4 regions of the Streptomyces sp. NPDC055287 genome follow, and region 3 is predicted to be linked to each of the others. Evidence: riboswitches for the same ligand, from Rfam matches in the RefSeq annotation. Region 3 holds a riboswitch; each other region holds the start of a gene.

Region 1 (7,741 bases), on a different contig from region 3:
CGCAGGACGTACCGCTGGACAGCCCGCAGGACGCCCCCGCCGCTGCCTACGAGCACAGCATGTGGGGCGTCCTGCGGTACGTACGGGGCGAGGGCTAGACCGGACCCGCCAGCGCCGCCACCGGCGTGGTCAGCGGGGTGCCCGAGCCGTCGCGGCGCGGGTCCGGCTCCGGCAGCTCGACCGGCGCGCCGTTCTTCGCTGCCGCGCGGGCCGGTGCGGCCCCCGCCCAGGCCAGGATGAGAATGTCCTCGCCCTTGAGGAACCGCTGGCAGCGCACGCCGCCGGTGGCCCGGCCCTTGCGCGGGTACTGGTCGAACGGTGTCAGCTTCGCCGACGTCTCCGTGTCGCCGAGCAGCGTGCCGGCCGTACCGGCCACCGTGAAGACCGCGGCGTCCGCCGCCGGGTCCACCGCCGTGAAGGAGATCACCTTGGCGCCCTCGGCGAGCTTGATGCCCGCCATGCCGCCCGCGGCCCGGCCCTGCGGCCTGACCTGCCCCGCCGGGTAGCGCAGGAGCTGGGCGTCGTCCGTGATGAAGACCAGGTCCTCCTCACCGGAGCGCAGCTCGGCCCCGCCGACGATCCGGTCACCGTCCTTGAGGGTGATGACCTCCAGCTCGTCCTTGTTGGCCGGGTAGTCGGGGACCACCCGCTTGACCACGCCCTGCTCGGTGCCGAGCGCGAGTCCCGGTGAGGCCTCGTCGAGCGTGGTGAGACAGATCAGCGACTCGTCCGGCTCCAGGGACAGGAACTCGGTGACCGGGGCCCCGCCCGAGAGGTTGGGTGCGGAGGCCGTGCCGGGGAGCTGGGGCAGGTCGATGACCGCCAGACGGAGCAGACGGCCGGACGACGTCACCGCGCCCACGTCGCCGCGCGCCGTGGCGGGTACGGCCGAGACGATCACGTCGTGCTTGGTGCGCCGGGCGTCGTCCATGGCCAGGGGCTCGCCATTGGCCGTGCGGGCCAGCAGGCCGGTCGACGACAGCAGCACCCGGCAGGGGTCGTCCGCGACCTCCAGCGGCACCGCGGCGACGGGCGAACTCCCGGACTCCAGCAGTACGGTGCGCCGGTCGGTGCCGAACTTCTTCGCCACCGCCGCCAGTTCGGCCGAGACCAGCTTGCGCAGCTCGGTGTCCGACTCCAGGATCCCGGTCAGCTCGTCGATCTCGCCGGTCAGCCGGTCGCGCTCGCTCTCCAGCTCGATCCGGTCGAACTTGGTGAGCCGGCGCAGTGGCGTGTCCAGGATGTACTGCGTCTGGATCTCGCTCAGGGAGAAGTGCTCGATGAGCCGCTCCTTGGCCTGCGCCGAGTTGTCGCTGGAACGGATGAGCCGGATGACCTCGTCGATGTCGAGCAGCGCGACCAGCAGACCGAGGACCAGGTGCAGCCGGTCGCGCCGCTTGGTACGGCGGAACTCGCTGCGGCGGCGTACGACCTCGAAGCGGTGATCGAGATAGACCTCCAGCAGCTCCTTGAGACCCAGCGTCAGCGGCTGGCCGTCCACCAGCGCCACATTGTTGATGCCGAAGGTCTCCTCCATCGGCGTCAACTTGTAGAGCTGCTCCAGGACGGCCTCGGGGACGAACCCGTTCTTGATCTCGATGACCAGGCGCAGGCCGTGCATGCGGTCCGTGAGGTCCTTGACGTCCGCGATGCCCTGGAGCTTCTTGGACGAGACCAGGTCCTTGATCTTGGCGATCACCTTCTCCGGGCCGACGGTGAAGGGCAGTTCGGTGACGACGAGGCCCTTGCGGCGCGCCGTCACGTTCTCCACGGTCGCCGTCGAACGGATCTTGAAGGTGCCGCGGCCGTTCTCGTACGCGTCCTTGATCCCGCCGAGGCCGACGATCCGGCCGCCGGTCGGCAGGTCCGGCCCCGGCACGAAGCGCATCAGCGTCTCGAGGTCCGCGCCGGGGTGCTTGATCAGGTGCCGGGCGGCGGCGACGACCTCGCCCAGGTTGTGCGGCGGCATGTTCGTCGCCATGCCGACGGCGATCCCGGACGCGCCGTTGACCAGCAGGTTCGGGTACGCCGCGGGAAGCGCGACGGGCTCGCGCTCCTGCCCGTCGTAGTTCGGGTTGAAGTCGACGGTGTCCTCGTCGATCGACTCCGTCATCAGCGAGGTGGCGTCGGCCATCCGGCATTCCGTGTACCGCATGGCGGCCGGCGGGTCGTCGTTGCCGAGGGAGCCGAAGTTGCCGTGGCCGTCGACGAGCGGCAGGCGCATCGAGAAGGGCTGTGCCATGCGCACGAGCGCGTCGTAGATCGAAGCGTCGCCGTGCGGGTGCAGCTTGCCCATCACCTCGCCGACGACGCGGGCGCACTTCACGTAGCCGCGGTCGGGCCGCAGCCCCATCTCGTTCATCTGGTAGACGATGCGTCGGTGCACCGGCTTCATGCCGTCGCGGGCGTCGGGCAGCGCTCGCGAGTAGATCACCGAGTACGCGTACTCGAGGAAGGAGCCCTGCATTTCGTCGACGACGTCGACATCGAGGATCTTCTCCTCGAACGCATCGTCCGGCGGCGGGGTCTTCGTGCTGCGGCGGGCCATCGCGGCTGCGGCTCCTTCGCGGTTCTGTAGGGCGAGTTCTTGGGTGTGATGCCGACCATTGTGGACCGGCGCACTGACAACGCCGACCTCGACCCGTCCGTTGCGCCTGCTCGGGCGTTCCCTGAGGGCGTACACGGGCCGGGAACTTCGCCAGGCGTCCGTGAGCTTGCATACAGTGGCAGGACTTCTCCATATCGCGATCGAAGGGACGTACATGCCCATGGGTCACACGGCCACAGCGCAGGCCGGTTCCGGCGGCCTGACAGCGACAGAGCACCGGCTGGCCAATGGCCTGCGCGTGGTGCTCTCCGAGGACCACCTGACCCCGGTCGCCGCGGTCTGCCTCTGGTACGACGTAGGTTCGCGCCACGAGGTCAAGGGCCGTACCGGCCTTGCTCACCTTTTCGAGCACCTGATGTTCCAGGGCTCGGCGCAGGTCAAGGGCAACGGTCACTTCGAGCTGGTGCAGGGTGCGGGCGGTTCGCTCAACGGCACGACCAGCTTCGAGCGCACCAACTACTTCGAGACGATGCCCGCCCACCAGGTGGAGCTGGCTCTGTGGCTGGAAGCCGACCGGATGGGCTCGCTGCTCTCCGCGCTCGACGAGGAGTCCATGGAGAACCAGCGTGACGTCGTCAAGAACGAGCGCCGCCAGCGGTACGACAACGTGCCGTACGGTACCGCCTTCGAGAAGCTGACCGCACTGTCCTACCCCGAGGGCCACCCGTACCACCACACGCCGATCGGCTCGATGGCCGACCTGGACGCCGCGACCCTCGAGGACGCGCGCGCCTTCTTCCGTACGTACTACGCGCCGAACAACGCGGTGATCTCGGTCGTCGGCGACATCGACCCGCAGCAGACCCTCGCCTGGATCGAGCAGTACTTCGGCTCCATCCCGTCCCACGACGGCAAGCAGCCGCCGCGCGACGGCACGCTGCCCGACATCATCGGGCAGGAGCTGCGCGAGGAGATCCACGAAGAGGTCCCGGCCCGCGCGCTGATGGCCGCCTACCGGCTGCCGCACGACGGCACCCGCGAGGCCGACGCCGCCGATCTGGCTCTCACCGTCCTCGGCGGCGGCGAGTCCTCCCGGCTGCACAACCGCCTGGTCCGCCGCGACCGTACGGCCGTCGCCGCAGGCTTCGGGCTGCTGCGCCTGTCCGGCGCGCCCTCGCTCGGCTGGCTGGACGTCAAGACGTCGGCCGGCGTCGAGGTGCCCGACATCGAGCGCGCCGTCGACGAGGAGCTGGCCCGCTTCGCCGCCGAGGGACCCACGCCCGAGGAGATGGAGCGCGCGCAGGCCCAGTTGGAGCGCGAGTGGCTCGACCGGCTCGGTACGGTCGCGGGCCGTGCCGACGAACTGTGCCGGTACGCCGTCCTGTTCGGCGACCCGCAGCTCGCACTGACCGCCGTCGGGCGCGTCCTGGACATCACGGCGGAGGAGGTCCAGGCGGCCGCCAAGGCCCGGCTGCGCCCGGACAACCGCGCGGTCCTCGTCTACGAGCCGACCCACGCGGCCGACGCAGCCGACGACACCGCCGCCGGTGAGACCGCTGACCAGGAAGGGGCGGACAAGTGACCGACACCGCAGCCGTGAGAATGAAGTTCCACCCGCAGCCGCAGGCCGGCACCCCCACGCCGTGGGCGTTCCCCGCCCCCGAGCGCGGCGCCCTGCCCAACGGCCTGACCGTGCTGCGCTGCCACCGTCCCGGCCAGCAGGTCGTGGCGGTCGAGGTGTTCCTCGCCGCCCCCCTGGAGGCCGAGCCGGCCGGTCTCGACGGCGTCGCGACGATCATGGCGCGGGCCTTCTCGGAGGGCACCGACAAGCACTCCGCCGAGGAGTTCGCCGCCGAGCTGGAGCGATGCGGCGCCACGCTCGACGCGTACGCCGACCATCCGGGCGTCCGGGTCTCCCTGGAGGTCCCCGTCTCCAGGCTGCCCAAGGCGCTCGGCCTGCTCGCGGACGCGCTGCGCGCGCCCGCGTTCGCGGACAGCGAGATCGAGCGCCTGGTGGCCAACCGGCTCGACGAGATCCCGCACGAGACGGCCAACCCGTCCCGCCGCGCGGCCAAGCAGCTCTCCAAGGAGCTGTTCCCGGCGGCCTCCCGCATGTCGCGGCCGCGCCAGGGCACCGAGGAGACGGTGCAGCAGATCGACTCCGGCGCGGTGCGGGCCTTCTACGTGGCCCACGTGCGTCCCGCGACCGCCACCGCGGTGGTCGTCGGAGACCTCGAGGGCACCGACCTGGACGCGATCCTGGCCGACACGCTGGGCGCGTGGAAGGGCGACACCGCCGCATCGCGCCCGGTACCGCCGGTCACCGCCGACGACACGGGCCGTGTGGTCATCGTGGACCGCCCCGGCGCGGTCCAGACCCAGCTGCTCATCGGCCGGATCGGCCCCGACCGCCACGACCGGGTCTGGCCGGCCCAGGTCCTCGGCACGTACTGCCTGGGCGGCACGCTCACCTCCCGCCTGGACCGCGTCCTGCGCGAGGAGAAGGGCTACACGTACGGCGTGCGCGCCTTCGGCCAGGTGCTGCGCTCCGCTCCCGACGGCTCGGGCGCGTCCATGCTGGCGATCAGCGGCTCGGTGGACACGGAGTCCACGGGCCCGGCGCTCGAAGACCTCTGGAAGGTGCTGCGCACCCTGGCGGCCGAGGGCCTCACCGACGCCGAGCGGGATGTCGCCGTACAGAACCTGGTGGGTGTCGCGCCGCTCAAGTACGAGACGGCCGCGGCCGTCGCCGGCACGCTCGCCGACCAGGTCGAGCAGCACCTGCCGGACGACTTCCAGGCCCAGATGTACGCCCGCCTCGCCGAGACGGGCACCGTGGAGGCCACCGCGGCGGTCGTCAGCGCCTTCCCTGAGGACCGGCTGGTCACGGTCCTCGTCGGGGACGCGTCGCAGATCGAGGAGCCCGTCAGGGCGCTCGGCATCGGCGAGGTGACGGTGGTCAGCGGCTGAGCCGTCCGAACCGGCCGAACAACTCCCCTCAAAGCGGGAGATAGAGGGACCCCGGCAACCGGAAGGCTGTCGGGGTCCTTCTCTTATGTCCGATTTGTTGTGGTGGTTGCCTGTCTGGCCTGTGGGGTGCGTTACAAAACCCCGTGTCTGTTTGGTGATTAAAAGATGTCCCGTTTAGCGTCTGTCCGGCTGTCCGTCAGCAGTGAGCCGCATCCGTGGCACCGGACAGTCATCGCCGAGTCCCCGTCAGGCGCGAGCCTGGGGAGCCGGGGACCCAATCAGTCCCTGGGGTGAATCGGACGTCCTCTGTGCGTACGTACGGAGGGGTCCGTAGGAGACCTTCCTGCTCCGAACCCGTCAGCTAACCCGGTAGGCGAGAAGGAAGGAAAGGATCAGCCACTCCATGGCGTTCACCCGTGCCACCGGGAAGCACCGTCGTCCGAGCCGCCTGACGCGCAAGAGCGCGAACATGGCCGGCGTCGCCGCACTCGCGACGACCGGCGTCATCGGAGGCCTGGCCTCTCCGGCCCTCGCCGCCGGCGGCGAAGCGGCCCAGGCCGTCCAGGACACCGGCCTGACCCAGGCCATCGTCATCGGCGATTCCCTCGCCGACCAGATCGCCGCCCAGGCCGAGCAGCAGCAGCACGCCGCCGACAAGGCCGAGGCCGAGCGCAAGGCGGCTCTGAAGAAGGCCGAAGCCAAGCGCAAGGCGGAGGCCAAGGCCAAGGCCGAGGCCCAGGCGCGGGCCAAGAAGGAGCGTGAGGAGCGCGCCGCCAAGGAGCGCGCCGCCCGCGAGGCCGAGCGCAAGCGTCTCAACGGCTACACCCTCCCGGTCGCCGGCTCCGTCGTCACCACCGGCTACAAGACCGGCGGCAACCTCTGGTCCTCCGGCAGCCACTCCGGCGTCGACTTCCGCGCCGCGTCCGGCAGTTCCGTCGTCTCCGTCGCCGGGGGCACCGTCGTCGAGGCCGGCTGGGGCGGGGCGTACGGCAACAACATCGTCATCCGGATGAACGACGGCACGTACACGCAGTACGGCCACCTGTCGTCCATCGGTGTCTCCGTCGGCCAGACCGTCGCCTCCGGCCAGCAGATAGGCCTCTCGGGCTCGACCGGCAACTCGACGGGCCCGCACCTGCACTTCGAGGCCCGCACGACCCCCGAGTACGGCTCGGACATGGACCCGGTCGCGTACCTGCGCGCGCACGGTGTGAACGTCTGACCGCTCGGTCGTACGGAAGGCCCCGGCTCACCCGCCGGGGCCTTCCGCATGTCTGGCGTGTCCAAAAGCAGTCCATGAATTAAAGCCCCCGTCGGAAATCCGGGACCGCTGCAATAGAGTCACCGAACAGGCGTCGATCAACCGCGTTTCGCGGGGATTAAGGCGGAGGTTCGGTCATGCGCATTCCCGCGCAATCGGTATGCACGGCAATCCGTGACGACATCGTGTCCGGTGTGTTCGCGCGGGGCAGCAGGCTCACCGAGGAGCTGCTGGCGCGCCGTTACGGTGTCTCGCGCGTCCCGGTGCGCGAGGCCCTGCGCACGCTGGAGTCCGAGGGGTTCGTCACCACCCGCCGGCACGCGGGCGCCTGCGTGGCCGAGCCCACCGAGCAGGAGGCCGCCGACCTGCTGGAGGTGCGGACGCTGCTCGAGCCGCTGGGCGCGGCCCGCGCCGCCCAGCGGCGCACCGAGGCCCACCTGAAGGTGCTGCGCGGCCTGGTCAGGCTCGGCCAGGAGCGGGCCCGCCGGGGGGAGGGCGAGGATCTGCGCTCGCTGGGCAGCTGGTTCCACGAGACGCTCGCCCAGGCGTCGGGCAGCCCCGGCCTCACGGCCCTGCTCACTCAGCTCCGGCACAAGATCGCGTGGATGTACGCCGTCGAGCAGCCCGCCCGCCCCGCCGAGTCCTGGGCCGAACACGGCGCGATCGTCGACGCCGTGGCGCGCGGCGACGCCGAGCGGGCCCGCGCGCTGACGGCCCTGCACGCCGAACGGGCGGTGGCCGCACACCGGTTGCGGCGTCCCGCCCCGGAGCGCGGGCGGGAGCGCGGTCAGGAACGCGTGAGGACTTCGCAACATCCCGTAAACATCGTGAGTGGCCGCCATTAACAGCGGCGCCGTATACAAAGAGGGCGAATGAGTGGGGGCTTATTTCTGCTGCCCGCATTCGCGTTTGTTGTCGTACGGCTTCGCATAAACAAAAAGGAGCCGTGGGGGCCCGCCGTG
Region 2 (7,741 bases), on a different contig from region 3:
GCGGGGCAGTGTGGGCGGTCGGTGGTGGTGGGGGAAGGGATACGGTCGACCGCGTGCCGCACCACCAGAACCATCCCGCATCCCGGTCCGAAGGCCCCGTGCCCGAGCTCTTCACCTGGGAGTTCGCGACCGACCCCTATCCGGCGTACGCCTGGCTGCGCGAGAACTCGCCCGTGCACCGGACGTCGCTGCCCAGCGGGGTCGAGGCGTGGCTGGTGACGCGGTACGCCGACGCGCGGCAGGCGCTCGCCGACCAGCGGCTGTCCAAGGACCCGGCCCACCACGCAGGCTCCGCGCACGCCAGGGGCAGGACGGGCATCCCGGGCGAGCGCAAGGCCGAGCTCATGACGCATCTGCTGAACATCGATCCGCCGGACCACACGCGCCTGCGGCGCCTGGTGTCCAAGGCGTTCACACCGCGCACGGTGGCCGAGTTCGCGCCGCGGGTGCAGGAGCTCACGGACCAGCTCATCGACAGGTTCGCGGCGGAGGGGAGCGCCGACCTCATCCACGACTTCGCCTTCCCGCTGCCCATCTACGCGATCTGCGACCTGCTCGGCGTACCGCGCGAGGACCAGGACGACTTCCGCGACTGGGCGGGCATGATGATCCGGCACGGCGGCGGGCCGCGCGGGGGAGTCGCGCGGTCGGTCAAGAAGATGCGCAACTACCTCGCCGAACTCATCCACCGTAAAAGGGAGGAACCGGGCGACGACCTCATCTCGGGGCTCATCCGCGCCAGCGACCACGGCGAGCACCTCACCGAGAACGAGGCGGCGGCGATGGCGTTCATTCTGCTCTTCGCCGGATTCGAGACGACGGTCAACCTCATCGGCAACGGCGTGTACGCGCTCCTGCGCAACCCGGAGCAGCGCGAGCGCCTCCAGCGCGCGCTGGCCGAGGGGGACACGGAGCTGCTCGCCACCGGTGTCGAGGAACTCCTGCGCTACGACGGGCCCGTGGAGCTCGCGACGTGGCGGTACGCCACCGAGCCGCTGACCCTGGGCGGCCAGGACATCGCGGCCGGCGAGCCCGTACTCGTCGTGCTCGCCGCCGCCGACCGGGATCCCGAGCGCTTCAGCGAGCCGGACACACTCGACCTCTCGCGCCGCGACAACCAGCACCTCGGCTACGGGCACGGCATCCATTACTGCCTCGGCGCCCCGCTGGCCCGGCTCGAAGGGCAGACGGCGATCGCGACGCTGCTGCTGCGCCTGCCGGATCTGCGACTTGCGGGGGATCCTGACGATTTGCGGTGGCGTGGGGGCCTCATCATGCGCGGACTGCGCACCCTGCCCGTGGAGTTCGACGCCGAAAACAAGTGACGCTGCGTCAATTCGAGACCTTCACGTGATCTGCGCTGCATCGACTTGTGACAAACGTTCGAGTACCGCTACCTTCACCGTCAACCTCAGCCGTCACTCGAAAGGCAACCGCATGCGCTCCGGGAACGGTAGACACCGCCGCCCCCGTCAGGCTCCAGCTCTCGTCGTCGCGGCAGGAGTCGCCGGATCGGCCATCGCCATCCCGCTGCTCGGCGCGAGCGGCGCGTCCGCTGCCGAAGCCACGACCTGGGACCGGGTCGCCGATTGTGAGAGTGGCGGCATGTGGAGTGCCGACCTCGGCAACGGCTACTACGGCGGACTCCAGTTCTCCCCGGAGACCTGGCAGAAGTTCGGCGGTACGGCGTACGCGCCGCGCGCCGACCTCGCCAGTCGCTCCCAGCAGATCCAGGTGGCCGAGAAGGTGCTCGCCGAGGAGGGGCCGCAGGCGTGGCCGAGCTGCGCCCTCATCTCCGGCCTGACGGAGGGTGACGACGCGGCTCCCGGCGACGGCGCGAGCGCCGAGCCCACCGCGGAGTCCAAGGCCGACACGTCGGACACGGTGTCGGAGGGCTCCGGGAACCCGGAGTCGTCCGAGTCGACGGAAGACAAGCCCGCCGGGTCCGCCGGTGAGGGCGTCAAGGACGGCAAGGACGGCAAGAGCGGCTCGACGAAGTCCGCCGAGCCGACGTCGCCCCCGGCGTCCGGGACGTCCGAGGAGTCGGGCGGAGCCTCCAAGAGCCCCGCGCCGCCGGCCGCCGAGGAGGGTGCCTCCAAGGGCAAGCACCGCGGCGAGGTGGCCCGGGAGGGCGCTGACGCCGTATCCGGCGAATCGGGCATCGAGCGCGAATCGGGACGTCACGCCTCGCGGGGTGACGGGTCGACACGTGAGTCGGCCAAGACGGACGGCGCCGAGGCCGCCGACGGCCACTACACCGTCCGTACCGGCGACAACCTCTCGGCCATCGCCGCCGAGCACGACCTGCGCGGCGGCTGGACGGCTCTCTATGCGGCCAATGAGGAGACCGTCGGGTCCGACCCCGACCTCATCGTCCCTGGCCAGAACCTCGATCTGAGCTGATTTCGAAGGGCAGTTCGGGCCGCTATGTCCGGATTGAAGCAAGTGAGACAAGGGTCTCTTTGCCTCAACTCGCGTACGCGGCCCGGACGATCCCCTCGTGTCACCCCTGACCTGCGCAGATATGGACGAAGTGAAGGCAGGGAAGGGCGAAATCTCCCTGATGGGCCTTTTTGAACATCAAGGGCTCATGTGTTTACCGTCGGACCGCTCGCCACCGCGGGCCCCGTCGACCGTCACGCCGAATCCTGCCGTCGGTCGGGGGGAACTGACGCGTAAAGCGCCGTAGGCAGGAGCGGGGGACCCAGGTAGGTCGCCGGGCCCGTACGTCGAAAGACGAACGGAACCGGCTTGGGGTTAAGCCGCGCGACGCAGGTCGCGCGCCGGGCACTCACTTGGCCCGAACCCGACAGCTCACCTCGTAGGCGTCGGTGAGGAGATGTCGCATGCTGTTTTCCAGCAACGCCAAGCACCGTCGCCCGTCCAAGGCCACTCGGTTCGCCGCGCTCGCCGGTGTCGCCGGCGCCGCTGTAGCCGTCCCGCTGATGGGTGCGACTTCGGCCTCCGCCGCCTCCGTCGAGACCTGGGACGCTGTCGCCCAGTGCGAGTCCGGCGGCAACTGGTCCATCAACACGGGCAACGGCTACTACGGCGGCCTGCAGTTCTCCGCGTCCAGCTGGGCGGCGGCCGGTGGCACGCAGTACGCCCCGACCGCCGACAAGGCATCCAAGGCGCAGCAGATCGCCACGGCCGAGAAGCTTCTCGACATGCAGGGCCCCGGTGCCTGGGCCTGTGCGGGCGCCGGCGGCCTGACCAACGACGGTGTCGACCCGGGTGTCGACACCTCCGGTTCTTCGGCGAAGCAGGAGCAGCCGCAGCAGCAGGCCGCCCCGCGCGCCGCCGAGCAGCCGGCCTCGCGCAGCGAGGTCCGTTCCGCGCCCAAGGCCGAGACCGCGAAGCCCGCCGCCCCCGCCAAGATCGAGAAGGGTGACGGCGAGTACAAGGTCAAGGCCGGCGACACCCTCGGCAAGATCGCCGACGCCGAGAAGGTCAAGGGCGGCTGGGAGAAGCTCTTCAAGCTGAACAAGGACATCGTCGACGACGCCGATGTCATCTACCCCGGTCAGCAGCTGCACCTCAGCTGATCCGGCTCGCGGCGCCCAGGCCGCTCCGGCTCGCCGCGCCCCGCCGAGCGGGCGCGCGGCACTCCGCCGGGCAGGCCGCGGCACCCGCGGAGCAGTCCGCGGCATTCGGCCGATCGACCGTGCTTTTCCGGCCGATCCCCCGCGGAACCCAGAGCACCCCGGTCCGGCGCGCTTCCCCCGTACGCGCCGGGCCGGGGTTTCGCCGTCAGTTACTGCCCAGTAGTCCCAGTACGTGGCACGTCCCGCCCGGAGTTACGTCCGCTGTTGCGGGCATTCGCACCTCTTCTTGTCCCAGGGGGCGGGCGAACGGCCGATCGATGCCTCCGAGCCGGTTAGGCTCTTGTCGCAAGGCCAAAGTGACCCTGCACCCCATAGCGTCACATCCCAGAAGGAGATGCTCGTGCCGTCCATCGACGTCGTCGTAGCCCGGGAAATCCTGGACTCCCGAGGCAATCCCACGGTCGAGGTCGAGGTCGGCCTCGACGACGGCAGCACCGGTCGTGCTGCTGTTCCGTCCGGTGCCTCCACCGGAGCGTTCGAGGCCATCGAGCTTCGCGACGGTGACCCGAACCGCTACCAGGGCAAGGGTGTCGAGAAGGCCGTCCTCGCCGTCATCGAGCAGATCGGCCCGGAGCTCGTCGGTTACGACGCCACCGAGCAGCGCCTGATCGACCAGGCCATGTTCGACCTGGACGCCACCGAGAACAAGGCGTCCCTCGGCGCCAACGCCATCCTCGGCGTCTCGCTCGCCGTCGCGCACGCCGCCTCCGAGGCGTCGGACCTGCCGCTCTTCCGCTACCTCGGTGGCCCGAACGCGCACCTGCTGCCCGTTCCGATGATGAACATCCTCAACGGTGGGTCGCACGCCGACTCCAACGTCGACATCCAGGAGTTCATGATCGCGCCGATCGGCGCCGAGTCGTTCTCCGAGGCCCTGCGCTGGGGCACGGAGGTCTACCACACCCTCAAGTCCGTACTGAAGTCCAAGGGCCTGTCCACCGGCCTCGGCGACGAGGGCGGCTTCGCCCCGAACCTGGACTCCAACCGCGCCGCGCTCGACCTCATCCTCGAGGCCATCAAGCAGGCCGGTTACGTCCCCGGTGAGCAGATCGCGCTCGCGCTCGACGTCGCCGCGTCCGAGTTCTACAAGGACGGCTCGTACGAGTTCGAGGGCAAGTCCCGCTCGGCCGCCGAGATGACGGAGTACTACGAGGAGCTCGTGGCGGCGTACCCGCTCGTCTCCATCGAGGACCCGCTCTTCGAGGACGACTGGGCCGGCTGGAAGGTCCTCACCGACAAGCTGGGCACCAAGGTCCAGATCGTCGGCGACGACCTCTTCGTCACCAACCCGGAGCGCCTGGCGCGCGGCATCGAGGAAGGCGCCGCCAACTCGCTGCTCGTCAAGGTCAACCAGATCGGTTCGCTGACCGAGACCCTGGACGCCGTCGAGCTGGCGCAGCGCAACGGCTTCAAGTGCATGATGTCGCACCGCTCCGGTGAGACCGAGGACGTCACCATCGCCGACCTCGCCGTCGCCACCAACTGCGGCCAGATCAAGACCGGCGCCCCGGCCCGCTCCGAGCGCGTCGCCAAGTACAACCAGCTGCTGCGCATCGAGGAGATCCTCGACGACGCGGCCGTGTACGCCGGCCGCAGCGCGTTCCCCCGCTTCAAGGGTTAAGCGCGGCAAGGGTTAAGCACGGCAAGGGTTGAAGGCCCCAGCCTCCATACGTCCCCGCACGCGGTCCCGTACCGTGTGCGGGGACGTATGTGCGTACAAGGGGAGGCGGAGACATGGCCGGGAAGGACCGGGACCGGTTCTCCACTGCGACCAGGATTCGGCTGATCGGCGAGCAGACCGCCGCCCGTGTCTACCGCTCGCAGACCCGCCGTCAGGCCCGCCGCTCCCGGCTCACCGGCCGGGCCGCGCTGCTCGTCCTGGTCCTGTGCTCGCTGATCGTGGCGCTCGCCTATCCGATGCGGCAGTACGTGTCGCAGCGCGGCGAGATCGCCGATCAGCAGCGCAAGATGCGGGAGGCCGGCCGGCGCGTCGAGGAGCTGCGGGACGAGAAGGCCCGGCTCAAGGACGACGCCTACATCGAGCGCCTCGCCCGCGAACACCTCCACCTCGTACGGCCGGGGGAGACGGGCTTCACCGTCATCGACCCCGACGCCCGCGGCAAGCGCCGCGAGGACCAGGGCGGCGCCGACCGCCCCTGGTACACGAACCTCTGGGACGGCGTGGACCACGCCGACCGCCCGGACAAGTAACGACCCATCAGCACGTCATCGACCCGAAGTCACCCCCAACACGAAGGCACGAACGCACGCATGGACGCCGCACCCCCGACCACCCCGCGCACCGAGCCCACCGAGGCGGACATCGAAGCGTTCAAGCTGCAGCTGGGCCGCCCGCCGCGCGGTCTGCGCGCCATCGCGCACCGCTGCCCCTGCGGACAGCCGGACGTGGTCGAGACGGCCCCGCGTCTGGAGGACGGCACGCCGTTCCCGACGCTGTACTACTTGACCTGCCCCCGCGCGGCAGGCGCGATCGGCACCCTCGAGGGCTCCGGCCTGATGAAGGAGATGCAGGACCGCCTCGCCGAGGACCCGGAGCTGGCCGCCGCCTACCGCGCCGCCCACGAGGACTACATCGGGCGCCGCGACGCGATCGAGGTGCTCCAGGGCTTCCCGAGCGCCGGCGGCATGCCGGACCGCGTGAAGTGCCTGCACGTCCTGGTCGGCCACTCGCTGGTGGCCGGCCCCGGGGTGAACCCGTTCGGCGACGAGGCGCTCGCGTTGCTGCCCGAGTGGTGGGCGAAGGGCCCGTGCGTGACACCGTGCGCCGGGAGCAAGACGGACGGCACCGTCCAGGGGGAGGCCAAGTGACCCGGGTCGCCGCCGTCGACTGCGGTACGAACTCCATCCGCCTCCTTGTCGCCGACACGGACCCGGCAACCGGCGAGCTGGTCGAGATCGACCGCCGCATGACGATCGTGCGGCTCGGCCAGGACGTCGACCGCACCGGCCGGCTCGCCCCCGAGGCCCTGGAACGCACCTTCGCCGCCTGCCGCGAGTACGCCGAGGTCATCACGGCGCACGGCGCCGAGAGGACCAGGTTCGTCGCCACGTCCGCCTCCCGCGACGCCGAGAACCGTGACGATTTCGTACGCGGTGTCCTCGACATCCTGGGCGTGGAGCCCGAAGTCATCACCGGCGACCAGGAGGCCGAGTTCTCCTTCACCGGCGCCACCAAGGAGCTGACGGGCCGCGAGGACCTGACGGGGCCCTACCTCGTCGTGGACATCGGTGGCGGCTCCACGGAGTTCGTCGTCGGCGACGGCCACGTACGGGCCGCCCGCTCCGTCGACATGGGCTGTGTGCGGATGACCGAGCGCCACCTCGTACGGGACGGCGTCGTCTCCGACCCGCCCACCCAGGCCCAGATCGCCGCCATACGGGCCGACATCCGGGCAGCGCTGGACCTCGCCGAGGAGACGGTGCCGCTCCGCGAGGCGCACACCCTCGTCGGGCTCGCGGGATCCGTGACGACCGTGGCCGCGATCGCGCTGGGCCTGGAGGCGTACGACTCGGCGGCGATCCACCACTCCCGCATCCCGTACGAGCGGGTCGAGGAGATCACCGGTGACCTGCTCGCCGCGACCCACGACCAGCGGGCCGCGATCCCGGCCATACACCCGGGCCGCGTCGATGTGATCGGGGCCGGAGCGCTCGTACTGCTGGAGATCATGGAGCGGACCGGGGCCAGGGAAGTCGTGGTCAGCGAGCACGACATCCTCGACGGAATCAGTTGGTCCATCGCCTGACGGAGGAACTTCGTGAAGTTCTTCACAAGGAATTGGGGGCTCTGGGCCTACGAATGTGGGTCCGCAGCTCCTCTTGAGGCTCAACTTGGGTGTGCGGCTCGCATTTCGGGCGGTTCCCCGAGCGTTGCGCCGGTGTGAACCCGGTCCGCCGCGGACCGGTGGTACACCCCCTGAAACCCCTCGTGCGTCCAGCTCACGGGGGGTTTGCAACGTCCGGTCGTACACCGTGGTTCCCCCGCCGCGCCATGACCTGGGTCACGTGGGCGGCGGAGTGTAGCAGAGGTACTCAAGGAGCTTGTGAAGGGGCTCACGAGCCACCCCCGTCCGAGGGGTGGATACTCGATGGCATGAGCACCACGGAGCGTCCCA
Region 3 (7,741 bases):
GGAGGACGAGGGCATCCCTTCGGGGGCGCCCGCCGTCACCGTGAGCTGAACGACCAGAGAGGGGGCCGAGCGTGACGATCTTGGAGAACATCCGGGGGCCGCGCGACCTGAAGGGTCTGACAGACCCCGAGATCTGTCAGCTGTCATCGGAGATCCGGGAGTTCCTGGTCCACGCGGTCGCCCGGACGGGCGGCCACCTCGGCCCCAACCTCGGGGTGGTGGAACTGACCATCGCCCTGCACAGGGTCTTCGACTCGCCCGTCGACCGCATCCTGTGGGACACCGGCCACCAGAGCTACGTACACAAACTGCTGACCGGCCGGCAGGACTTCTCCAAGCTGCGCGGCAAGGGCGGGCTCTCCGGCTATCCGTCGCGCGAGGAGTCCCAGCACGACGTCATCGAGAACTCGCACGCCTCGACGGTCCTCGGCTGGGCCGACGGACTCGCCAAGGCCAACCAGGTGCTCGGCCGGCACGATCACGTCGTCGCCGTGATCGGGGACGGGGCGCTCACCGGCGGCATGGCCTGGGAGGCGCTCAACAACATCGCCGCCGCCAGGGACCGGCCGCTGATCATCGTCGTCAACGACAACGAGCGCTCGTACTCCCCGACCATCGGCGGACTCGCCAGCCACCTGGCCACCCTCCGCACCACGGACGGGTACGAGAAGTTCCTCGCCTGGGGCAAGGACGTGCTCCAGCGCACCCCCGTCATCGGGCAGCCGCTGTACGGGTCGCTGCACGGCGCGAAGAAGGGCTTCAAGGACACGTTCGCCCCGCAGGGCATGTTCGAGGACCTGGGGCTGAAATACGTCGGCCCGGTCGACGGCCACGACACTGCGGCCGTCGAGTCGGCCCTCAGCCGCGCCAAACGCTTCCACGGGCCGGTACTGGTGCACTGTCTGACCGAGAAGGGGCGGGGTTACGCCGCCGCCGAGCAGGACGAGGCCGACCGATTCCACGCTGTCGGCGCCATGGACCCGCTGACCTGCGAACCTCTCGCGCCGGCCAACGGCCCTTCCTGGACCTCGGTGTTCGGCGACGAGATCGCGAAGATCGGTGCGGAGCGGCCCGACGTCGTCGCGATCACAGCGGCCATGCTGCATCCCGTGGGGCTGACCAAGTTCGCCGAGGCGTTCCCCGACCGGGTCTGGGACGTCGGGATCGCCGAGCAGCACGCCGCGGTCTCCGCGGCGGGGCTCGCCACCGGCGGACTGCACCCCGTCGTCGCCGTCTACGCGACCTTCCTCAACCGCGCCTTCGACCAGCTGCTCATGGACGTGTCGCTGCACAAGTGCGGCGTGACCTTCGTACTGGACCGGGCGGGCGTCACCGGGGCCGACGGGCCCTCGCACAACGGCATGTGGGACATGTCGCTCCTCCAGGTCGTACCCGGCCTGCGGATCGCCGCGCCGCGCGACGCCGACCAGCTGCGTGCCCAGCTGCGCGAGGCCGTCGCCGTGGACGACGCGCCCACTGTCGTGCGTTTCCCCAAGGAGTCCGTGGGGCCGGTGATTCCGGCGGCCGGCCGGGTGGGCGGCATGGACGTGCTGTGCCGGACCGGTGAGCCCGACGTACTCCTGGTCTCCGTCGGGGCGCTGGCGCCCGTCTGTCTCGAGGCGGCCGGGCTGCTGGCGGAGCGCGGCATCGGCTGCACGGTCGTGGACCCGCGCTGGGTCAAGCCCGTCGACGAGCATCTCGCGCCGCTCGCGGAGCGGCACCGTCTCGTCGCGGTCGTCGAGGACAACAGCCGCAGCGGCGGCGTCGGTTCGGCCGTCGGGCAGGCACTGCGGGACGCCGGTGTCGACGTACCCCTGCGTACGTACGGCATCCCCGAGCAGTTCCTCGCGCACGCGAAGCGCGGCGAGGTGCTGGCCGACATCGGGCTCACGCCCGCGTCGATAGCGGGCCGGATCAGCCTCGCCCTGGCGGCCGGGGAGACCGGCCGTCCCACTGGGGAACGCTAAGGAGACGGCGGAATGACAGACGGCGCGCCGATGGGGTTCGACCTGGCGAAGCTCCTCGCGGAACGCGGGGACGAGCGCTACGAGCTGCACGCCAGGCACCTGAACCACCAGCTGCCCCGCATGCTGCGCACCATCGGTTTCGACAAGGTCTACGAACGGGCCGAGGGTGCCTACTTCTGGGACGCGGAAGGCAACGACTACCTCGACATGCTCGCGGGCTTCGGCGTGATGGGCCTCGGCCGGCACCACCCCGTCGTACGCAAGGCGCTGCACGACGTACTGGACGCCTCGCTCGCCGACCTCACGCGCTTCGACTGCCAGCCGCTCCCGGGGCTGCTCGCCGAGAAGCTGCTCACGCACAGCCCGCACCTGGACCGCGTGTTCTTCGGCAACAGCGGCACGGAGGCGGTGGAGACCGCGCTGAAGTTCGCCCGGTACGCGACCGGCAGGCCCAGGATCCTGTACTGCGCGCATGCCTTCCACGGCCTGACGACGGGCTCGCTCTCGGTGAACGGCGAGGCGGGCTTCCGCGACGGCTTCGCGCCGTTGCTGCCCGACACGGAGATCACGCTCGGCGACCTGGACGCCCTGGAGCGGGAGCTGAGGAAGGGGGACGTGGCCGGCTTCGTCGTGGAGCCGATCCAGGGGAAGGGCGTCCACGCGTCACCGCCCGGGTTCCTGCGCGCGGCCCAGGAACTTCTGCACCGCCACAAGGCGCTGCTGATCGCCGACGAGGTGCAGACGGGCCTGGGCCGGACCGGCGACTTCTACGCCTACCAGCACGAGGGGGGCGTCGAGCCCGATCTGCTGTGCGTCGCGAAGGCACTCTCCGGCGGCTACGTTCCGGTCGGCGCGACCCTCGGCAAGGACTGGATCTTCAAGCGCGTCTACTCGTCGATGGACCGGGTGCTGGTCCACTCGGCCAGCTTCGGCTCCAACGCGCAGGCCATGGCGGCGGGACTCGCCGTGCTCGCGGTGATGGAGGAGCAGGAGATCGTCGCGAACGCCCGGCGCACCGGCGACCTCCTGCGCGAGCGGCTGACGGCGCTCATCAGCCGCTACGAACTGCTGCACGACGTGCGCGGGCGCGGGCTCATGATCGGCATCGAGTTCGGACGGCCCGGCTCACTGAAGCTGCGCAGCCGGTGGACCATGCTCCAGGCCGCCCGCAAGGGGCTCTTCGCGCAGATGGTCGTCGTACCGCTCCTGCAGAAGCACCGGATCCTGACGCAGGTCTCCGGCGACCACCTGGAAGTGATCAAGCTTATTCCGCCGCTGACCGTGGGGGAGAAGGAGGTGGACCGGTTCGTCGACGCGTTCACCGCGGTGATGGACGACGCGCACAGCGGTGGCGGTCTGATGTGGGACTTCGGCCGGACGCTGGTGAAGCAGGCGGTCGCGAACCGCTAGTTCCGGGCGCTTTGCCTCTGAGGCAAGTTATTTGCCCCAGAGGTAAACCCTCTGGCCCAATGGAGGCATGACACCCCGCCTCGAAGAGCCGGCCGAAGGAGCGCTGCCCTCGGTCGCCCCGCGCCTGCGCGACCTGCGCCGGCACAGCGGTCTCACGCTCGAGGCCGCCGCCCGTCGCGCCGGACTCTCGCCCGCGCACCTGTCCCGCCTCGAGACGGGACAGCGCCAGCCCTCGCTGCCGATGCTGCTCGCACTCGCGCGTGTCTACGGTACGACGGTCTCCGCCCTTCTCGGCGAGACCGCCGGCGACCGGGACGCCGTACTGCGCGCGGGTGAGGCCGAGGCCCGGGAGGCCGACGGCTGGACGTACCACCGGGCAGGCGGTCCGGGACGCGCCATGCAGGCGCTGCGCGTGCATGTGCCGCACGGCGCCCAGGGCGATCTGGTGCGCGTCCATCCCGGCGAGGAGTGGCTGTACGTGCTGTCGGGGCGGCTGCGGCTGGTCCTCGGCGAGAGCGTTCACCGGCTCGATGCCGGGGACAGCGCGCATTTCGACTCGCTGACCCCGCACCGCATCGCGGCGGCCGGCCCCGAAGGGGTCGACCTGCTGTTCGTCCACACGCTGCTGCAGAGTGCCACCGCCGGGCTGTGCCTACCTCAGGAGATCTGACATGCCGGAACAGAAATCCACCGCGCGCCGCTTCATCGAGGACAAGATCCCGAGGGGCCTCGCGATCCGGTTGTTCGTGTACTTCGTCGCGGGGCACCTGTTCGCGGCCTTCGTCTACCTGCTCTTCACGCTCGGCGGCTCGCGCTGATCAGCCCTGGTCGAGCAGACGTGTCCGCAACCGCTCGCGGACCTCGGGCGTGACGTTCAGCCCCTCCTCGAGGTAGCGGTCGGTGGTGCCCCAGATCTTCTCGATCGTCTCGAAGGCGGCGGCCAGGTACTCCGCGCGGGCCTCGAAGAGCGGGCTCAGCAGCTCCATGACCTCGGGGGACATCCCGGCTGACGAATCGTCACTGCGGTGGACCTTGTAGCGGCGGTGCGGATCGTTCGACTTCAGGTAGTCGGCCTCGATCGCCTCGCGCTCGACGCCGACCGCCAGTAGCGTCACGGCTATCGACAGGCCGGCGCGGTCCTTGCCCGCCGCGCAGTGCATCAGCGCGGGGACGCTGTCCTCGGCGAGAGCGTGCAGCACCTGGCTGTGCTCGGCCGTGCGCTCCTTGATGATCACCCGGTACGTCGCCGACATCCGGTCCGCGGCCTTGCCGTCCGAGAGGATCTCGCGCAGCTCGTCGAGATTCCCGTCGCGCACCATCTTCCAGAACACGGCGCCGTCGGCCGGGTCCGTCAGCGGCAGATTGACATTGCGCACCCCCGGCAGCTCGACGTCCGGGCCCTCCAGCCGCTGGTCCGCCTCGTTGCGGAAGTCGAAGATCGTGTGGAGACCGAGCGAATTGAGGAACGCCGCGTCGGTGGCGGTGGCGTGCGCCAGATGACCGCTGCGGAAGAGCGCTCCGTACCGGACCCGCCGCCCGTCCACCGTCGGCAGGCCACCCACATCGCGGAAGTTGCGCACCGCGGCAAGCTCCGGCTCCTGCTCGGGCTCTGTCGGCGGGACCTGCGGCAGCTGCTGTGTCACGTGAGCTCCTGAAGTCTGCCGTCGGCGCTGCTCGCCGACTTCGGCGCGTTTCGACGATACGACATGGGTACCTGGGGCAATCATCGCGGCCGAGCCCGCTCGGCCGTCGCCCCCGGCACTCCGCACGGACAGCATTTTCGCACCTGTGCGGATCCGGGGACTCTTACGGCCGGGACAGACGATCACGGCCGTTCCCGGCTGCTCTGCGGGGCGGCTGGAAGGCACGGGCCGTATCTCACCGATCGAGGCGAGCTGGTCCACCCGCACCGCGGTCACGGGGGCTCGGATCTTCCTCGCCGCTGCCGAGTGGCTCTGTCGCCGGGGGTAGTCATATTGCCGCAAAGCGGGCGTAAGCGGCACTTGGCGTGAATGGGGCTATTTCGTGCCAACACCCTTGGCGGGTAAGGGAAATGACGGGACCGCTGGTGAGCAGGATCATATTTGTGACGGTGCGTGGCGAAGGGGTGGGGTCAAATGCCTGTTCGCAGGCGGGGCGTAATGATCCGTAATCCACAGAGGGTGACGGGAATTGCGTCATGAATTCTCGTGGGGCAATGACGGGGTGAATGGACCGGCTTGTACGGGGGAGCTGCATCGGCTTACGGTCACCGTCAATCCGGGTGGACCGCCGAATCCTGCCACCTCCCGGAATCCGCACTCACACTCACTCACGCGTGGCAGGAGCGGGGGAACCAGGTAAGTACGCCGGCGAACCGGAAGTTTCACCTCCGGACCGGCTTTGGGGTTAAGCCGCGCGACAGTGCGGCCGGGCATCTCCAGCCCGAACCCGACAGCTCACCTCGTAGGCGCCGGAGAGGAATGTTCCATGCCCGCAAAGGGTAAGCACCGCCGCCCGAGGTCCAACTCGCTCACGCGCGGATTCGTCGCCGCCGGCACGGGCGGAGCAGTACTCGCACTTCCCCTCATCGCCGCCACCGGCGCGAACGCCGCGGAGAAGGCCGCTCCGGCCGCCGCGTCCGCCGAAAAGGCCGCCGTTTCGGACGTGTCCGAGAAGGCGACGCCGAAGAAGAAGTCCAGCACCAAGACCTACTCCGTGGTCTCCGGCGACTATCTGTCGAAGATCGCCGACGAGCAGGACGTGCGTGGCGGCTGGCAGAAGCTGTACGACGACAACCGTGAGGTCGTCGGCGGCAACCCCTCGCTGATCCTGCCCGGCACGAAGCTGACCCTCGGCGCGAAGGCGGCGGCCCCGGCCGAGTCCGCCCCCGCGAAGCCGGCGCAGCCGGCGGCCGAGGCGCCCGCGCCCGCCGCCCCGAAGCCCGCCCCGAAGGTCGAGGCCAAGACCGAGACCCAGAAGCCCGCCGCCGCGCCGCAGGCCACCGGTTCCGGCTTCACCGCCCCGGTCTCCGCGGGCGTCACCACCTCGTACCGCGCCGCCGGCGGCAGCTGGTCCAGCGGTTACCACACGGGCGTCGACTTCTCCGCCTCCAGCGGCACCCCGGTCAAGGCGGTCGGTGCCGGCACCGTCGTCTCCGCGGGCTGGAGCGGCGCGTACGGCAACGAGGTCGTCATCAAGCACGACGACGGCCGCTACTCGCAGTACGCCCACCTGTCCTCGCTGGCCGTCTCCTCCGGCCAGAGCGTCAGCGGCGGCACCCAGATCGGTCTCTCCGGCAGCACGGGCAACTCCACCGGCCCGCACCTGCACTTCGAGATCCGCACCGGTCCGAGCTACGGCTCGGACGTCGACCCGCTGGCCTACCTGCGCGGCCACGGCGTCACCATCTGACGGATCTGATCCCTCAGGGCTCTTCCGTACGCCCCCTTTTGCTGCCACCCTCGGCGACAAAAGGGGGCGTACGTGCGTTTTAGTCCTATTCCGGGTTGGGTGAATCTTGACCGGTGTCTTATCTCACGCCGCGTCAACCCCTCCCTACGGTGGCGTAGGTCACTCGCTCCAGTGAAGGATGTGCCGACGTGGCAGACGATTCGAGATCATTCAGTGCAGGCACCATCGGGTCGTACGCGGCGATCGGCGACAGCTTCACCGAAGGCGTCGGAGACCCCGGACCCGGCGGTGCGTTCATCGGCTGGGCCGACCGGCTCGCCGTACTCCTCGACGACCGCGTCCCCGAGCACACGTTCCGCTACGCCAACCTCGCCGTACGCGGCCGCCTCCTCGACCAGATCGTGGCCGAGCAGGTCCCGCGCGCCAAGGAACTGGCCCCCGACCTGGTGACCTTCTGCGCCGGCGGCAACGACATCCTGCGGCCCGGCAGCGACCCCGACGCCGTGGCCGAGCGCTTCGAGCGGGCCGTGGCCGAACTCACCGACGCGGTGGGCACCGTCATGGTGACGACCGGCTTCGACACGCGCGGCGTTCCCGTGCTGCGCCATCTGCGCGGCAAGATCGCGACGTACACGGCGCACGTACGCGCGGTCGCCGACCGCTACGACTGCCCGGTGCTCGACCTGTGGTCGCTCAAGTCCGTCCAGGACAGGCGCGCCTGGGACGGCGACCGGCTCCACCTCTCGCCCGAGGGCCACACCCGCGTGGCCCTGCGCGCCGCTCAGGTGCTCGGGCTCGAGGTCCCGGCCGACCCGGACCAGGCGTGGCCGCCGATGGCGCCCCGCGGCTCGCTGGAGGTGCGCCGGGACAACATCCAGTGGGCGCGGGAGTACCTGGTCCCGTGGATCGGGCGGCGGCTGCGCGGCGAGTCCTCAGGTGACCACGTCGAGGCGAAGAGGCCCGATCTGCTG
Region 4 (7,741 bases), on a different contig from region 3:
GTGTACCGCGCGGTGTCGCCGACGGTCAGGGCCCGGACCTCCTGGGGGCCGAGAGCGACTGTCACATTGACGCAGAAGGCGATCGTGTAGAGAGACGCCCCGGTCTCCTCGTCCTGGAGGGCGAACAGGAGGTTGTAGTAGTAGCTCGTACGGTCCGGCTCCTCCCGGTAGAAGGAGAGGTGGGTGCCCTCCTGCCGGCCCAGGCCCACGAAGGCCTCGGTGAGACCCCGCTCGGCCTTGTCCCAGAAGGCGGTGCCGGCGTACGGGAGCGGAAGGGCCTGGCGCACGGCCTCCTTGAGGGAGAGGACCATGACACTGACGGGCGCGGTTTCCTGGAGCCCCCAGCCACGGATGATCTTCACGGTCGAACAGTCGGGGATGACGCTCGCCGCCCTGCTGATCTCGCCGAAGTCGAAGTCCACGGTCGCCGGGGCGATCGCGTGCTGGAACCCGGCCTCGATGTCCTGCGCCCGGCCCATGAAAGACGACCCCACCTCGAAGACCGTCTTGAAAGTCGTCTTCTCGGTGGCGATCTGGTCAGCCATCGCTGCTCCTAGCGTTTCGGAAATGATCGCGCCCGGTCGGCAAGTATGCCGTTCGGCATTCAGCCCGCCGCACGGGGCACGGCCCTCCCGGCGTCCGTCACAGCGCGTCGCCGGGCAACCAGGACAGATCGTCCGGATCAGGCTCCGGCGCGGGCTGCTGACCGTCGGTCAGGGACTGCTCGGTCCACATGACCTTGCCGGTCGGCGTGTATCTGGTTCCCCACCGTCCGGCGAACTGGGAGACGAGGAACAGCCCGCGCCCGCCTTCGTCCGTGGTGGCCGCACGCCGCAGGTGGGGGGCGGTGCTGCTGCCGTCGGACACCTCGCAGATCAGGCCGCGGTCGTACATGAGCCGTACGTGGATCGGCTCGGAGCCGTAGCGGATCGCGTTGGTGATCAGCTCGCTCAGCATGAGCTCGGTGGTGAACCCGATCTCACCGAGGCCCCACGACTCCAGCTGACGGACGCACGCCGCACGGACGGGGCCGACGGCCGAGGGGTCGAAGGGGACGTCCCAGTCGGCGACCCGCGAGCGGTCCAGCAGATGAGTGCGGGCCACCAGCAGCGCGATGTCGTCTCTGCGGTGCGGGGGCAGCATCGCGCTGAACACCGCCTGGCAAGTGTCCTCGGGGGTCGGGTTCGCCGGGTCCGCCAGGGTGTGGCGCAGGAGGCGCAGGCCGGTGTCGATGTCGCGGTCGCGGTGTTCGATGAGGCCGTCGGTGTAGAGGACGAGCCGACTGCCCTCGGGCAGCCGCACCTCGGCGGTCTCGAACGGCAGGCCGTGCAGGCCCAGCGGCGGGAAGACGGGCACTTCGAGGAAGTCCACCGTGCCGTCGGGGTGGACCAGCGCCGGGGCGAAGTGCCCCGCCGTCGCCATGGTGCACACGCCGGAGACCGGATCGTAGATGGCGTACAGGCAGGTGGCGCCCGTGATGCCGTCGCCGCCGTCGTCCCCCTCCTCGTCGTCGATGCGGGAGACCAGGTCGTCGAGGTGGCCGAGGAGCTCGTCCGGTGACAGATCGAGGGCGGAGAAGTTGTGGACCGCCGTGCGGAGCCGGCCCATGGTGGCGGCGGCGTGCAGGCCGTGGCCCACGACATCGCCGACGACCAGGGCGACCCGGGCGCCCGGCAGCGGGATGACGTCGAACCAGTCGCCGCCCACACCGGCCTGCGCGGGCAGATAGCGGTACGCGACATCCAGGGCGTCCTGCTCCGGCAGGACCCGGGGCAGCAGGCTGCGCTGGAGGGTTACGGCCATGGCGTGCTCGCGGGTGAAGCGGCGGGCGTTGTCGATGGCGACCGCGGCGCGGGCGGCCAGCTCCTCGGCGAAGGCCAGATCTTCCTCCCCGAAGGGCTTACTGGTCTCCGCGCGCCAGAAATTGGCCATCCCCAGGACGACACCGCGAGCCTGCAGCGGCACCGAGACCAGGGAGCGGATGCCGTAGGCGAGGGCCCGGTCGGCCCCCTGCGGATCCTGGGACCGCCAGCCGTGGGCGACGGTCAGATCGGCCTCGAGCACCGCGTGGCCGCTTCCCAGCGCCGCCGCCATGGGCGTCGTGGGCACGAGGAACCTGATCAGGTCGCCCACCGGCTGGAACGGACGGTCCTCGCGCCCGCCGCTCACGGCGGCGCGGCGCATCTCGGTATGGGTCCCCGTCGGCTCGTCGCCGCGCAGTACGGGGTCCAGCAGCTCCACCGTGGCGAGGTCCGCGAAGCCGGGGACCGCCACCTCCGACAGCTCCTCGGCGGTACGCGCCACGTCCAGTGTGGTGCCGATCCGCACTCCGGCCTCGTACAGCAGCTTCAGCCGCTCCCGGGCCACCTGCGCCGCGCCGGACAGTGCCAGCAGCTCGGTGGTGTCGCGGAGCGTCGCGACAGTGCCGGGGGGCCCGCCGTACGGCGCGGTGGGCCGGGTGTTGACGGCCAGCAGCCGGTCACCGGCCAGGTGGACCTCGTCGGTCACGGCGCGGCCCGAAACCAGCAGCTCGGCGATGGGCTCGTCGAGGCCGAGGTCGGTGATGTGCCGGCCCTCGGCGCCGGCGGGCAGTTCGAGGAGCCTGCGTGCCTCGTCGTTGAGCAGCGTGAGCCGGCCGTCGTCCCCGATGATGAGCACCCCTTCCCGGACGGCGTGCAGGACCGCGTCGTGGTGCTCGTACATACGGGTCATCTCGGTGGGGCCGAGGCCGTGCGTCTGGCGCCGCAGTCTCCTGCTGACGAGCACGGAGCTGCCGATGGCCAGGGCGAGCGCGGCGACCGCGCTCGCGAGGAGCATCGGCAGATGGCGGTCCACCGCGTCCCCGACGTTCTCGACCGTGACTCCCGCACCGACCAGGCCGACGACGGTGCCGTCGGCGTCGGTGACCGGGACGATGGCGCGCGCCGCGTCGTTCGGGGCGCCCTTGAAGATCTCGGTGAAGGCTACTCCGGCCGCGGCGCGCCCGACACCCTCGGCGCGCGTGCCGATCAGTGCCGGATCGGTGTCGGCGACCCGGGTGCCGTCCGGTGCCATCACGGCCATGAAGTCCACGCCCGCGCCCCGCTGGGCCGCGTCCGTATGGGCGCGCAGCGCGGCGGTCGGATCGAGGGAGCGCAGCGCCTCGACGGTGCCCGGGGCCTCCGCGAAGGCCTCCGCCGCGGCGAGGGAGCGGTTACGGGCGTCACCCGCGCTGTCGTGGCGCGTCTGGACCGTGAGTGCGACCACCGCGGCGGTGATCAGCAGCACCGCGACCACGATCTGGAGGAGGAGCACCTGGCCGGCGGCGCTGCGCACCTCCAGCCGGGAACGCACTCCTCGCTGCCGAGACGAGCGCGGTGACCCGACACCCCTGGGTCGTCCGAGACGTCCGCTCATGCCCTATTTTTAGCATTGCGTGACTTTTTAGGGGCTGTGTTGTCTTGTGGCAGATGGAGACGCCGGCTGGGCCGACGGCTCTAGAAGGGGATCGAGCCGATCCCGGAGATCTTCAGCCGCCCGCTGCCGATGGCGGTGCGCTTCGCCACGACGGCGGCCTCCCGGCCGTCGGCCAGCCGCAGGGTGACCTGTCCGCTGTCCATCACGGCGTAGAACTCTTCCGGCACCTGGTCGGTCTGGGCGCTGCCGCCCCACTCGAGCGCCCCCGAGCGGCCTCCGCTCAAGGTGGCCACGACGTCGATCTGGGCATTGCCGGTGATGAGGACCGCGGGGCCCTGATAGTTGCTCATGGCCCCCAGTGTGCGCCCACCGGCCGCCGCTTCCCGCCAGATGGGGGCTGCCGGACGCGCGACGGCCTGCCGGCTCCGTCGGGGCACCCTCGGGGGCCCTGCGGGAACGGGCAGGCCGTAACGCTTCGAGCACTCACTTCGGGAGGGCGTTCACCCACCCGGTGGCCGTTTTTTAGTACGGGCCGTTCACGTTGTCGATCGAGCCGTAACGGTCCGCGGCGTAATTGCAGGCGGCGGTGATGTTGGCGACCGGGTCGTAGCTGTCCGTCGACGTGCCGGGCACGTGGTAGGCCAGGAACGTCGGCTGGATGACCTGGAGGAGGCCCTTGGACGGCGTACCGGCCACAGCGTTGGAGTCCCAGTTGTTGATCGCCATCGGGTTGCCCGAGGACTCGCGCATGATGTTGCGGTGGATGCCGTCGTACGTGCCGGGGATGCCGTGCTTGGCCATGACGGCCAGCGACTCCTTGATCCAGCCGTCCAGGTCGTCGGTGTACGTCGTTGTCTTGGCGACGGCGGCGCGGGTCTCGGAGCGGTCGGCGCGGTCGGCCGCGGGCTTGGCCTTCGCGGGCGCCTTCGCCGGTGCCTCGGCCTTCGCGCCGATCGTCAGCTTGAGGCCGGGGTGGATCAGCGCCGGGTTGTCGCCGATGGTCTTGCGGTTGTCCTGGTACAGCTTCTTCCAGCTGCTCAGCGAGTGCGCGTCCGCGATCTTGGAGAGCGAGTCACCCGCGACCACGGTGTACGTCGTGGGTGCGGCCTTCTTCGCGGCCGGGGCGGCGGCGGGGGCCACGGTCTTCTCGACGGCGGCGGGCTGAGCCGCGCCGGCGGTGGTCGCGCCGACCAGCGGCAGGACCAGGGCGGCGCCACCCGTACCCACGGCGATGAAGCCACGGGTGAGGGATCTGGCCTTGGGACGACGGTGCTTACCCTTTGCGGGCATGACAAATTCCTCTCCGTCGCCTGCGAGGTGAGCTGTCGGGTTCGGGCTGGAGATGCCCGGTCGCACGGTCAACGCGACTTCACCCCGAGCCGTTCCGGATTACCGGACCGGCGGCTTACCTGGGTCCCCCGCTCCTGCCGTACGTGAGTGTGAGTGGGTGTGGATTCCGGACGGCGGCAGGATTCGGCGGTCCACCCGGATTGACGGTGACGTTAAGCGAGACGGATGGAGAAGAACAAGCCCCGGAATGATCGCCTCGATCGCTCGGCCGACCGGGGCGGGGGAACTTCCGTCACTGTCCGTTGGCGCCAAACTCAACTTTCTTTCTGGGGGCGGGAGCTGACGCCCGGCAGGACTTTCACATTCCGTTGCGGACGTGACTCGTATCACGGGAGGCCGGGCTCAACGGCCTTTCCGGCAAAACGCCCATATCGGTCAATCGCGGTCGCAACGTGCACCCCGGGAGCATCTGCGGTCGAGGGTGCGCTCTCGGGGCTGAGGAACTTCTCGCGCCCTGCGTCGACTTGGGCGTCTGTGAGGGGAATTACCCTCATTGTCCAGGGGGGTGCTGCCCGCCTCGCGGTGTAGTGGGCATCGCGGTGCGCGTCGAGAGGGGCGTCGGCTGGACCGGCCGCGACGTGCGGCAAATCGCGCCATATGGGCACAATTTGGTTCCGGTGAATCGCATCAAAGCGCCGGGGCCGGCTTCATGGCAGGGGAGTGCCACCCGTGGCATTGACGATCTCGGCCGTGATGTAGCTGGCCTGCGGAGAGGCGAGGAATACGTACGCCGGGGCCATTTCGGCCGGCTGTGCGGGCCGGCCCAGAGGTGATTGCTTTCCGAACTCCGTGGTGTCCGGCATGGTGGCCGGAATCAACGGAGTCCACACCGGGCCCGGAGCGACGGCGTTGACGCGGATTCCGCTGGGCGCCACCATGTGCGCCAGCCCTTGCGTGAAGGCGACAATCGCCGCCTTCGTCATCGCGTAGTCGAGCAGATGCGGGCTGGGCTTGTACGCCTGAACGGAGGCGGAGTTGATAATGCTCCCTCCCTCGGGCATATGGGGGAGGGCCGTCTTCGAAAGCCAGAACATGCCGTAAAGATTGGTCTTCATGACCCGGTCGAATTGTTCGGTCGTGATGGCGCCGATGCCGTCCGGCTGGGACATTTGATACGCCGTGTTGTTCACCAGAATATTGATCGCGCCGAATTCCGACACAGCGCGCCCGATGAGCGCACGGCACTGCTCCTCGTCCCGGATGTCACAGCTCACCGCCACGGCCCTGCGGCCCGCCTCCTCGACGAGCCGTGAGGTTTCCGCGGCTTCCTTCTCCTCCTCCGGAAGATGGGTGAGCAGCACATCGGCACCCTCACGGGCGAAGGCCAGACTCACCGCCCGGCCGATCCCCGAATCGCCGCCGGTGACCACGGCCGCGAGGCCCTTCAAAAGCCCGCTGCCCCGGTACGACTCCTCGCCGTGATCGGGCGGCGGATCCATCGGGCCCGTCCACCCGGGGTGCGCCTGTTCCTGGTCGGGGAGTTTCGGCTGCGGGTGCTTCGTGACGGGATTCTCCGTCTCGCGGCTCTCGTCCTTCACGGGCGGCCTCCTGCTGGTCGGTGGGTGGTCGGTGGCGGCTGGTCGGTTCGACCACACCTGGGTTCCCCGAAGCGGGGCGCCCAAATCCGGAGCTCCCCCTTCGCGGCCTGCTTTCCGGCCTCGCGTACGGAGCCGGGCCGCCGGCCGGCGCCATACTGGTGCTTATGCGGGTGGCGTTGATGACAGCGGGTTCGCGCGGTGACGTATCGCCCTACACCGGGCTCGCGCACGGCCTCGCACAGGCCGGGCACGAGGTCACCCTCGTGACGCACGCCTGCTTCGCGCCACTGGTGGAGGCGGCGGGCGTGGGCTTCCACCCCCTGCCCGTGGACCCGCGGGCGGAACTCGCCTCCGCGCGAGGCCGCGCCCTGCACCGCAGCGTCACGGACGTCGGGAAGCTGGCGCGGATGGTCTCCATGGCTCGGGCCCTGGTCGGAGGGATGACCGACGATCTGCTGCAGGCGGCGCGGGGGAGCGACGTACTGCTGGTGTCGAGCTCGCTCGGTCCGCTGGGCCACACCATCGCCGAAGGGCTGGCGCTGCCCAGCATGGGTGTCTACCTGCAGCCCCTGGCCGCGACCGGCGCCTTCCCGCCCTCGGTGACCGGCACCCGCTCGTGGGGCGCCGCCGGGAACCGGCTGGCCGGCCGCACGGTGAACGCCGCGGTGGACGCCGCGGTGGACGCCATCTTCGCCGACACCACGCGTGCCCTGCGGGCGCGCCTCGGGCTGCCGGCCGCGAGTCCACGCGCCGCCCGGCGCGTCCGCGAGCGGCAGGACTGGCCGGTCCATCACGGCTTCAGCGCGCTGGTGGTGCCCAGGCCGCGCGACTGGCGCCCCGGACTGGGCATCGCCGGCTACTGGTGGCCCCAGGACCCGCCGGAGGTCCACCTGCCCGCCCCGCTGAGCGACTTCCTCGCCGCCGGCCCGCCGCCGGTCTTCGTCGGCCTGGGCAGCGCCACCGTGCCCGACCCCGGCCGCTTGAGCGGGACGGTGGTCCGCGCCCTGCGCGCCGCCGGACTGCGCGGCGTGATCCAGCGCGGCTGGAGCGGGCTGCACGCCGAGACCGACGCCTCGGACATGATCACCGTCGACGAGATCCCGCACTCCGTCCTGTTCCCGCACATGGCGGCAGTGGTCCACCACGCGGGCGCGGGCACGACCGGCGCCGGCCTGCGCGTCGGCGTCCCCGCCGTACCCGTCCCCATCCAGTTCGACGCGGCCTTCTGGTCCTCCCGCCTCGTCGCCCTCGGGGTCGCCCCGCAGGCCGTCCCGTTGCGCGGGCTGACGGCGCCGCGCCTGGCGGCCGCCCTCGGCCGCGCGACGACCGAGGCGGCGTACGGCCGCCGCGCACGCGAGCTCGCCGCCCGTCTGCGCGCGGAAGACGGCGTACGGCCCGTACTGGCCGCCGTCGACCGGCTCGCCGCGCCGTAGCCCGGCCGGTGCGTCACCGCGCCC

The links. Region 3 has a riboswitch for cyclic di-AMP ahead of ACWIHY_RS33645 (M23 family metallopeptidase). Riboswitches for the same ligand answer to the same signal wherever they lie in the genome.
Region 1: linked by a shared signal. The riboswitch ahead of ACWIHY_RS00490 (M23 family metallopeptidase) and the one ahead of ACWIHY_RS33645 (M23 family metallopeptidase) in region 3 are both predicted to bind cyclic di-AMP.
Region 2: linked by a shared signal. The riboswitch ahead of ACWIHY_RS15395 (transglycosylase family protein) and the one ahead of ACWIHY_RS33645 (M23 family metallopeptidase) in region 3 are both predicted to bind cyclic di-AMP.
Region 4: linked by a shared signal. The riboswitch ahead of ACWIHY_RS07650 (LysM peptidoglycan-binding domain-containing protein) and the one ahead of ACWIHY_RS33645 (M23 family metallopeptidase) in region 3 are both predicted to bind cyclic di-AMP.

The regions. Positions count from the first base shown of each region.
Region 1 covers NZ_JBSHNE010000001.1:113,777-121,517, forward strand. The annotation lists gene ACWIHY_RS00470 (CobW family GTP-binding protein) at 1-98, shown strand, start outside; gene ACWIHY_RS00475 (DNA gyrase/topoisomerase IV subunit A) at 95-2,548, opposite strand; gene ACWIHY_RS00480 (M16 family metallopeptidase) at 2,763-4,130, shown strand; gene ACWIHY_RS00485 (M16 family metallopeptidase) at 4,151-5,518, shown strand; cyclic di-AMP (ydaO/yuaA leader) riboswitch at 5,742-5,909, shown strand; gene ACWIHY_RS00490 (M23 family metallopeptidase) at 5,922-6,740, shown strand; gene ACWIHY_RS00495 (GntR family transcriptional regulator) at 6,917-7,624, shown strand.
Region 2 covers NZ_JBSHNE010000008.1:118,907-126,647, forward strand. The annotation lists gene ACWIHY_RS15385 (cytochrome P450 family protein) at 54-1,325, shown strand; gene ACWIHY_RS15390 (transglycosylase family protein) at 1,438-2,403, shown strand; cyclic di-AMP (ydaO/yuaA leader) riboswitch at 2,672-2,843, shown strand; gene ACWIHY_RS15395 (transglycosylase family protein) at 2,847-3,545, shown strand; gene eno (phosphopyruvate hydratase) at 3,940-5,226, shown strand; gene ACWIHY_RS15405 (FtsB family cell division protein) at 5,340-5,816, shown strand; gene ACWIHY_RS15410 (DUF501 domain-containing protein) at 5,877-6,434, shown strand; gene ACWIHY_RS15415 (Ppx/GppA phosphatase family protein) at 6,431-7,372, shown strand; gene ACWIHY_RS15420 (NAD(P)/FAD-dependent oxidoreductase) at 7,720-7,741, shown strand, end outside.
Region 3 covers NZ_JBSHNE010000038.1:41,093-48,833, reverse strand. The annotation lists partial or broken gene ACWIHY_RS33675 (flavodoxin-dependent (E)-4-hydroxy-3-methylbut-2-enyl-diphosphate synthase) at 1-49, shown strand, start outside; gene dxs (1-deoxy-D-xylulose-5-phosphate synthase) at 72-1,967, shown strand; gene ACWIHY_RS33665 (aspartate aminotransferase family protein) at 1,980-3,377, shown strand; gene ACWIHY_RS33660 (helix-turn-helix domain-containing protein) at 3,445-4,047, shown strand; gene ACWIHY_RS33655 (DUF6126 family protein) at 4,049-4,195, shown strand; gene ACWIHY_RS33650 (tyrosine-protein phosphatase) at 4,196-5,020, opposite strand; cyclic di-AMP (ydaO/yuaA leader) riboswitch at 5,672-5,844, shown strand; gene ACWIHY_RS33645 (M23 family metallopeptidase) at 5,847-6,770, shown strand; gene ACWIHY_RS33640 (SGNH/GDSL hydrolase family protein) at 6,959-7,741, shown strand, end outside; gene ACWIHY_RS33635 (STM4011 family radical SAM protein) at 7,703-7,741, opposite strand, start outside.
Region 4 covers NZ_JBSHNE010000003.1:339,044-346,784, reverse strand. The annotation lists gene ACWIHY_RS07665 (Type-2Aa cytolytic delta-endotoxin) at 1-545, opposite strand, end outside; gene ACWIHY_RS07660 (SpoIIE family protein phosphatase) at 643-3,396, opposite strand; gene ACWIHY_RS07655 (DUF4873 domain-containing protein) at 3,477-3,746, opposite strand; gene ACWIHY_RS07650 (LysM peptidoglycan-binding domain-containing protein) at 3,919-4,686, opposite strand; cyclic di-AMP (ydaO/yuaA leader) riboswitch at 4,689-4,852, opposite strand; gene ACWIHY_RS07645 (SDR family oxidoreductase) at 5,394-6,185, opposite strand; gene ACWIHY_RS07640 (glycosyltransferase) at 6,464-7,717, shown strand.